2 regions of the Priestia sp. JSM ZJ58 genome follow, and region 2 is predicted to be linked to the other one. Evidence: riboswitches for the same ligand, from Rfam matches in the RefSeq annotation. Region 2 holds a riboswitch; the other holds the start of a gene.
The links. Region 2 has a riboswitch for cobalamin ahead of ACH6EI_RS23700 (HoxN/HupN/NixA family nickel/cobalt transporter). Riboswitches for the same ligand answer to the same signal wherever they lie in the genome.
Positions count from the first base shown of each region.

Region 1 (4,433 bases), on a different contig from region 2:
AAGACTTGATAAAACATATGAATACGAATGATTATGAACCACTTCTTGCTGCGCTAAAATAATCATTAGAGCGTTAATCGAAGAATCGGTTACATAGTCAGCTACTTTGCTAGCATAATCTGATTGAATACTGTCCAGTAGCGCCAGCAGGCCAATAATTTTTAGAAAGCTCTCTTGTTCGTCAGCGGTTAACTGAGGGAACTGTTTAATATCTTGACCCATATTAATTTCAAACGGCGTCCAGAAATTAGCTAGCATACGCTTGTATTTAGGGAACGCCCATGAAAATCGGACGTCATCCCAGTTTAGAATATTGGAGCTCTTGCCGTTGATGATTCCTGTCGAACGGTTCGGAGCTGTTTCGTTCATTAATTCTCGTTTTAACATGCTTGTCATCAATTATTCACTCCTTTTAACTATGACAGCTTTCACATTCTTCAATGACTTCACTTGATGTTGAACGTACGTAATAGGTCGTTTTTAATTTTTCTTTCCATGCCGTCATATGAAGATCCAGCAGCTCTTTTGCTCGGATATCATTTTGTACATATAAATTGAATGAAATAGATTGATCAATATGACGCTGGCGCTTGGCGTTTTGCTTAATGCTCCAGTGCTGATCAATTAAATAAACGGACTTATAATACCAGTTTGTTGCTGGCGATAAATCTGGTGCCGTCACTGGGATTTTATAGTTTTTCTTTTCCTCTGAATAAAACTTACGGAAAATCGGATCAATACTTGCCGTAGAACCCGCGATAATAGATGTTGATGAATTAGGTGCTACAGCCATTAAATATCCATTTCTTATCCCATTGCTTTGAACTTCGCTACGCAGTTCACTCCACGCTTCGCTCGTGTATTCACGTGTTTCAAAATAAGCGCCTGACTCAAAATCTGAGCCTTTAAATAATGGATATGCGCCTTTTTCTTTAGCTAAGTTCATGCTTGCCTGCACGGTTAAGTAAGAAATTTGTTCATACAATTCATCGCAATATGCTACCGCTTCATCTGTCTCCCATGCTATTTTCTTTAAGGCAAGCAAATGGTTCCAGCCAAATGTGCCAAGCCCTACTGCGCGGTACTTTTGATTCGTTAGCTTTGCTTGAAGTACCGGCAAATCATTTAACTCAATAACATTATCAAGCATGCGTACTTGAATTGGAATTAAACGTTCAAGTACATCTTCAGTTACGGCTCTCGCTAAGTTAATAGAAGAAAGATTACATACAACAAAATCGCCCGGATTCTTTGTAATAATAATTTTTCCGTCTTCCGTAATTTCCTCTGTTACGACCGTTGTACTTTGGTTTTGCGTGATTTCTGTACATAAGTTACTGCAGTAAATCATGCCCGCGTGTCGGTTTTGATTAGCTCGGTTAACCGTATCACGATAGAACATATAAGGAGTTCCGGTTTCAAGCTGCGAAAGCATAATGCGCTTGAAGATCTCAATAGCAGGCACTGTTTCTCTTGAAAGCTGTTCATTGTTTACACACTCAGCGTAACGAGTGCGGAACGAACCGCTGCCTTCTTCTTCATCATAAAAATCTTCTAACGAGTAGCCCATCAGCGTACGAACTTCGTGAGGATCGAATAAGTGCCAGTCTTCACGTGCTTCTACTTTTTCCATAAACAAATCTGGCAAACATACGCCAGTGAATAAATCATGCGTGCGCTGGCGTTCATCACCATTGTTCAAACGCGCGTCTAAGAATGAAAAAATGTCTTTATGCCAAACATCTAAATATACAGCAATAGCTCCTTGTCGTTGACCTAGCTGATCGACACTTACAGCCGTATTATTTAGCTGTTTCATCCATGGAATTGTTCCTGATGATACGCCTTTAAAACCTTTTATATCACTTCCTCGACTTCTAATATGACCGAGGTAGACACCAATTCCGCCTCCATTTTTACTAAGCGTGGCCAAATCTGTATTGCTATCATAAATACCGCGTAAGCTGTCATCAATCGTATCAATAAAGCAGCTAGATAGCTGTCCGTAGCTCTTTCCTGCGTTTGAGAGTGTTGGTGTGGCAACCGTCATATATAGACTAGAAAGCGCCCAGTACGCTTCTTTTACTAATGCTGTTCGATTTTCTTTCTTTTCTTGAGACATCAGCGTCATAGCAATGATAAGAAAACGTTCTTGCGGTAATTCGTATACACGCTTATCATGTGATGTCGCTAAATAGCGATCTGCTAATGTCAGCAATCCAATGTATGTAAATAAACGATCGCGTTCAGGAATAATGACTGAAGCAATTTCATTAATTTCTTCTTCTGTATATGTTTTTAATAGCTGTTTATTATAAATGCCGATTTTTGTTAGTTCTTGAATAAGCTGATAAAACGAACCGTACTTCTCTTTTTTATCATAACCTCGGTTGTCCGCTGCTTTTCGATATAGTTCGTTTAAGTAGACGTCTGCCGCCACGTACGTCCAATCTGGTTCTTCCATTGAAATACGCTCTAGGGCTGCCAAAATTAGTACGTTTGCAACCTTTTCGTCCGTCATATTTTCCTTTACTGTAACAGTTTGAATAACCTTTTCCTCATACAAAGAAAAATCAAGTTGCGTAAATTCTTTTTTTAAACGTTCAATATATGCAGTTAATTCATGTAGAATTGTAGGCTTTAATGTATTCACCATAAATATGGCTCCTCTCTTCACTTCAAAATAAAAAATCGCTCACCGTACCTCGGTGAGCGAATAGAACGAAGATAGAAGAAGACACTAAGTCTTTTCTCAATCCTCGCTCTACCCTCTCACCTCCCGAAGAAGATAAAACGACATAAAAAAGGCAGGTCTCCTGACTTATGCTTCTTTTTACTTTAAGGCCTTCCCATGATGTTTACTCACAGTGGATCTCCTTATTTCATCAGCATTCACAGTTGCGGGGACAGCTTTGGATTTTCACCAAATTCCCTTTTAAGTCTTTTTATCAGACACCTTTTTCACTGGAAAACACAAAATATAGTATTTTATTATTGTTTAACAAACAACATATTGTGTTATGTTATAAACACATTATATAGGACAACTTAGAAAACTATCAACCTATTTTCAAAAATAATTTTGTTTTTTACGATAAAATCCTTCGACTTTTTTCATCAAACTACTCCATCATAACATGTTTTGACACGCTTGATGGAACAATGTGCTCTTTTTAAAAAATTTGTCCTATTTTTCTACTAAACATTGCCAACATCAATAAAAAAACCGTTTTTCATAAAAAACGGTTTTTAATTATTTGTATTCTTTTTCAAATGCTGTGATTGTTTTGATAAACTTTTTATCAATATCGTATCCTATCCCCGGTTTTTCCTTCACCTTTATTACTCCGGCTTCTACCTCTACTTCGGGCTTAATAATATCTTTTTCCCAATAGCGAGACGACGCAGAAATGTCACCTGGTATCGTGAAAGAAGGCAGTGTGGCAAGGGCGATGTTATGAGCTCGTGAAATCCCGGCTTCTAACATTCCGCCAACCCAAAGCCTTACACCGTGTAGGGCGCATAAATCATGAATTTTTTTTGCTACAGACATTCCGCCAACTCGACCGATTTTCACATTGATAATCTTGCAGCTTTTTTGTTCGATTGCATGACGTGCATCTTCATAGCTCACAATACTTTCATCTAAGCAAATCGGCGTCTTCATTTGCTTTTGTAATAATCGATGATCAAGGATATCATCCGAACTTAACGGCTGTTCGATCATCATTAAATTCAATTCATCTAGTTTTTTCAATGAATCACTATCGCTTAACGTATAGGCTGAATTGGCATCAGCCATAAGAGGAATGCTTGGAAATTCATCTCGAATTTGTTTCAGTAGCTCATAGTCAGCGCCTGGCTTAATTTTCACTTTAAAGCGCTTATAACCATCTTTCATATAAGTCTTTATTTGTTCTTTCATGATGGAAATATCATTTAAGCCAACTACCACTCCAGCTTCTACAGCAGGCCTTATTCCGCCAATTACTTCAGCTAAGGGCTTATTTTGGCGCTTTGCATACAAATCCCATACAGCACAGTCCAAAGCTGCTTTAGCCATGTTGTTCCGCTTTAGAGGTTTGAATAACTTTTGAACATCCTCTGGTTTTTGAAGCTGCTGGTGAAGAAGCGAAGGAATTAAAAAATCGTCTAACATATGAAAACATGTCTGAATCGTTTCTTCCGTATACCAAGGAGATGAAAAAGCAACGACTTCTCCCCATCCTGTAAATCCTTTTTCATCTTCTACTTCAAGCAAAATCAATTCTCGATCCTGGACCGTACCATAGCTTGTTGAAAAAGGAGAAAGAAGCTTCATGTCAATTTTATAAAGATGTACTTTTTTGATAATCATCGATTAAATCCCTTTCTGTATGAACGATGATAGCTTCCGGCGTATGATTTTATTAGAGGCCGTTCGCGGCAGCTCC
Region 1 covers NZ_JBISEM010000001.1:16,889-21,321, reverse strand. The annotation lists gene ACH6EI_RS00090 (ribonucleotide-diphosphate reductase subunit beta) at 1-396, opposite strand, end outside; gene ACH6EI_RS00085 (ribonucleoside-diphosphate reductase subunit alpha) at 413-2,656, opposite strand; cobalamin riboswitch at 2,790-2,975, opposite strand; gene menC (o-succinylbenzoate synthase) at 3,254-4,357, opposite strand; gene ACH6EI_RS00075 (o-succinylbenzoate--CoA ligase) at 4,361-4,433, opposite strand, start outside.
Region 1: linked by a shared signal. The riboswitch ahead of ACH6EI_RS00085 (ribonucleoside-diphosphate reductase subunit alpha) and the one ahead of ACH6EI_RS23700 (HoxN/HupN/NixA family nickel/cobalt transporter) in region 2 are both predicted to bind cobalamin.

Region 2 (4,433 bases):
TGCTAACTTTTACGATGAGATGACAGCGCTCAATCATTTGTGCTATTTTTTAAAGATAAATGGCCATCGTTTTTCGAAAGAACACTGTATTGATGTACTGAAGAAAGTAGGATTAGAAGGACATGAGCATCAGAAAGTTGGAAAGTTTTCATTTGGAATGAAAAAGAAGTTAGGAATTGCTCAAGCAATTATAACAGACCCAGATCTTATCTTTTTAGATGAACCAACTTCTGGAGTAGATATTGAATCTGCTCTCCACATTCATGAATTAATAAGAGAACTTCAAAATCAAGACAAGACGATTTTTATGACGTCTCATAATTTAAATGAAGTTGAGAAGATTTGTACGCGTGTAGCGATTATGAAAAATGGGATTATTTTAATAGAAGGGACAATGGAAGAACTGCGCTTTCAATACCAAGCGAAAAAAACGGTGATAATCAAACATGATCCTTACCCAAACAGCCACAAAGAATATATTCAACAGTTTTTCCGTACGGTGAGTCCGGACGTGGAATACCATCACACGTACACAAAAGTGATGCTTCAAAAAGAGAGAAATATCCCTCTGATTATTCGCGAATTGATTCAATGCGGCATCGATATTTATCAAGTTCACGTAGAAGAACCTTCTTTAGAAGAAATCTTTTTGCAAAAAAACATTGTGGATCATTCGCAGGTAAGTTAATGGGCAAAAGTCCGTTGGCTTACTACTCATCCTGAATACGTTATTTATAAATACCAGTTAGGAAGCCTCTGACAAAAACATGTTCATTTTCCCAAGAAACTGATAAGATAGCTAATGACATTTAAAAATAAGAAAGGATTTCGATTATGTTATCAGCTATTAATTCAGTAGACTATACCATTTTCCATGCGGTGAATCAGTATGCCTCGCATGTGAAGTTTGTAGATTCGCTAATGGTATTCTTTGCAGATTATGCCCAGTATGTACTTATTGTTTTACTCGGCTTGTTTTTACTTATTAATAAAAACGGCAGCCGTGTTGTAGCATTTCAAGCTTTATGTGCTTGTGCCACAGGAGTCATTATCAATAAAGTGATTAGTTTATTTGCTTATCGAGATCGTCCGTTTATCTCTCACCACGTGAATCAGCTTATTGATCACGCCGCGAATTCTTCATTTCCAAGCGATCATGCTACATCTGCATTAGTTATCACTTTTACCATCTGGCTGCATTTCAAACGTTCAGGGCGCATGTGGGTTGTCATGGGTGCACTCATTGCATTTTCACGGGTATGGGTTGGCGTTCACTATCCATTCGATGTGTTAACAGGAGCCGTTTTAGGCTGCGTGCTGGCGCTGTTTATTCATTATGTTATTTTTAATACGAAACTGATGAGGGCTATTACCAACTTGTCTATTTTTCGAAAATCAGCTTATGACGAACAGTCTCAATATTATTAAGAAAAAGTCGCATATACGCGGCTTTTTTTATTGGAAAATTTTTAATGTATTTAACACTTGTTTTTTAAAATTAAATTGTGTACAATTAAATCACAGAAACGATAAATAAAAAATTTTAATAAAATTACTAAAAAAGAGGAGAGATTTATACATGAAAGCTTTATATGAAACGACAGTCGTTAACACAGGTGGAAGAACAGGAGAAGTTCATTCTTTAGATAATATCTTTAATTTAGACGTTGCAACACCTCCAGCGCTTGGTGGAGAAGCAACAACAGCAACAAACCCAGAGCAGCTATTTGCAGCTGGATACAGTGCTTGTTTCAACAGTGCGTTAGAATTTATGTTGAAAAAACATAACGTAGAAATTAAAAGCAGTGAAGTAAAAGCTACGGTTCAGCTGCTTCCAGATAAAGCTGATCAAGGAGTAAAAATTGCTGTAGCGCTTGAAGCTCATATCGAAGGCTTAGATTTAGAAACAGCTAAAAAATATGTAGACCTAGCCCACTCATACTGCCCGTATTCAAAAGCAATCAGCGGCAACGTAGACGTAACGGTAGAAGTAGTTTAATTGCTTTAAAAAGCCCTGTTAAGCATGTAAAGCTTAGCAGGGCTTTTTTATTTGAATTTTCTCTATTCATTTGTAAGGAGTACTAGTATAATGAGGAAGAAAATGAATCATTCGCACAGTTTAGGTGCTCTTACATAGCGTAAGAGGTAACAGGGAATCGAGTGCAAATCTCGAGCGGTCCAGCCACTGTAAGCAGGGAGTTTTCTATCTTATCGTCACTCAAAACGGGGAAGGCGGTAGAAAATGATGATCTCAAGCCAGGAGACCTACCTATTCTGTACACTTGACTCTTCTAGGAAAGAGGCGGTGTATCAAGGTACGCAGTGAGCAATTACTGTTTATTTTCATATGCCGACACATCCTCAATTTCTATAGAATTGAGGCTTTTTTACGTTTTATTTTAAAAAAAGGAGTGTAGGAAATGGAAGGTTTATCAGTTTTTTTACTTGTCTTTTTATTAGGAATCAGGCACGGATTAGATGCAGATCACTTAGCTTTTATTGATGGCCAGACCCGATATAATTGGCGAATGGGCAGCCGTTTTGCCCCGTGGGTCGGAACGCTGTTTTCACTCGGTCATGGAGGAATGGTGGCCGTCACGGCCGGGGTGCTGGGCGTAGTGATGAAGAATTTTACGTTTCCAGCATATTTCGATCATTTTGCATCTTGGGTATCTATCATCTCTCTCTTTCTGATTGGGACATTAAACACATATCATTTGCTTCGAACTAAAAACAAAGAAGAAGAGTTTCAGGTGAGCGGGTTAAAAGGGAAGTTTATTCCGAAAATCGCAAAAGGAACAACGAATCCTTTTTTAATTATTCTTGTAGGAGCGCTGTTTGCCCTAGCAGCTGAAACGGTCAGTCAAACGGCCGTGTGGTCTCTAGCTGTAGGGAACGCAGGCAAATATACGCCGCTTTTATTAGGACTAGTATTTATGTTTGGTATGATGCTGACAGATACAATCGATTCACTGATTGTACATAAAATGGTGAATGAATCGAGTAAGTTTGGGCAATCTGCTTCCCGCTTGATGGGCTGGGTTATTGTTATCCTCGCATACGGGGTGTCCTTCTACTTAGCATTCACTTTCTTTAATCCATGGGCCGAAGTAAACTTTGAAATGGTTGGCGTTATTTTGTTTATTTTTTTAGTGTCTATGTTTGTATTTGTAAGTGTGAAGTCAAAAGGGAAAAATATCAAAATAAATGTCAATTAATAAAATGAAAGCTTTAATCTGTTGAAGATTGAAGCTTTTTTGTATAAATTTGTTGAAGTTTATGGCTATTTTCGGTCGGTTATGAATAAGTTAAAGTATTATCTGTATTTTAAGGATGGAAAATTGTCTGAAAACCATTATAATTAAGGATAATTTAAGGTCGTTATGTGAAACGTAGAACATACTCATACGTACGATAAATAAAAGCAATGAATGCACAAGCAGCAGGGGTTGTTTGGAGGAGGAATTGATTTGAGTCAGGTAATGGTAGAACAAAGCGTATTTAGTTATTTAAAAGAACATGAACAAGAGATGCTCGAAGATTTAGTTGGATTTGTGAAAAAAGAATCACCGTCCTACAGTAAAGAGTTAGTGGATCAGTGTGGAATGTATTTAACGCAGCTGTTTCAGAAGCGTTTAGGCGTAGGGTATGAAATCATAGAAGAAAAAGAAGTAGGAAACCACTTGAAATTTACGATTGGAGAAGGAGAGAAGCAGCTTTTAATTATCGGTCACTTTGACACGGTATGGGAAAAGGGAAGGCTGAGTCTAAGAACAGAAGGAAACAAGCTTTATGGTCCGGGAATTTTAGATATGAAAGGCGGCATTATACAATCTATATGGGCGATTAAAGCGATTCAAGAGCTTGGCTTATCGCTGGATAAAAAAATTGTGTTTTTTTGCAATTCAGATGAAGAGATTGGATCAATTTCCTCTAAAAAATATATAGAAGAAGAAGCACAAAGAAGTGAAGCAGTGCTAGTAGCAGAACCTGCGGTGGCGGGTTCAGGTGCGTTAAAAACGTCGCGCAAAGGAGCGGGGATTTTCACCGTAAAGGTGTGGGGACGAGCAGCCCACGCTGGTAATCACCACAAAGAAGGAATCAATGCTATTGAAGAGCTAGCGCGCCAAGTGATTTTTCTGCAGAGCTTAACCGATTATGAAAAAGGTACAACGGTGAACGTTGGGACATTTACCGGAGGCAGCGGTACAAATGTAGTGCCGGAATATGCAGAAGCGCACGTGGATTTACGTGTTTCTACAGAAGAAGAAGCAAAACGTATGACGGATATTATTTTGAATTTAACGCCCATTTTAAAAGGGATTAAGATTGAAGTAACAGGAGGCATGAATCGTCCTCCAATGGTTAAGTCTAAACAAACGGAAGAGTTATTTGAATGCGCTCAGTCAATTGCGGCCAAACTGGGTATGAAA
Region 2 covers NZ_JBISEM010000003.1:92,804-97,236, reverse strand. The annotation lists gene ACH6EI_RS23715 (ABC transporter ATP-binding protein) at 1-688, shown strand, start outside; gene ACH6EI_RS23710 (undecaprenyl-diphosphatase) at 835-1,428, shown strand; gene ACH6EI_RS23705 (organic hydroperoxide resistance protein) at 1,580-1,999, shown strand; cobalamin riboswitch at 2,105-2,287, shown strand; gene ACH6EI_RS23700 (HoxN/HupN/NixA family nickel/cobalt transporter) at 2,421-3,218, shown strand; gene ACH6EI_RS23695 (M20 family metallopeptidase) at 3,450-4,433, shown strand, end outside.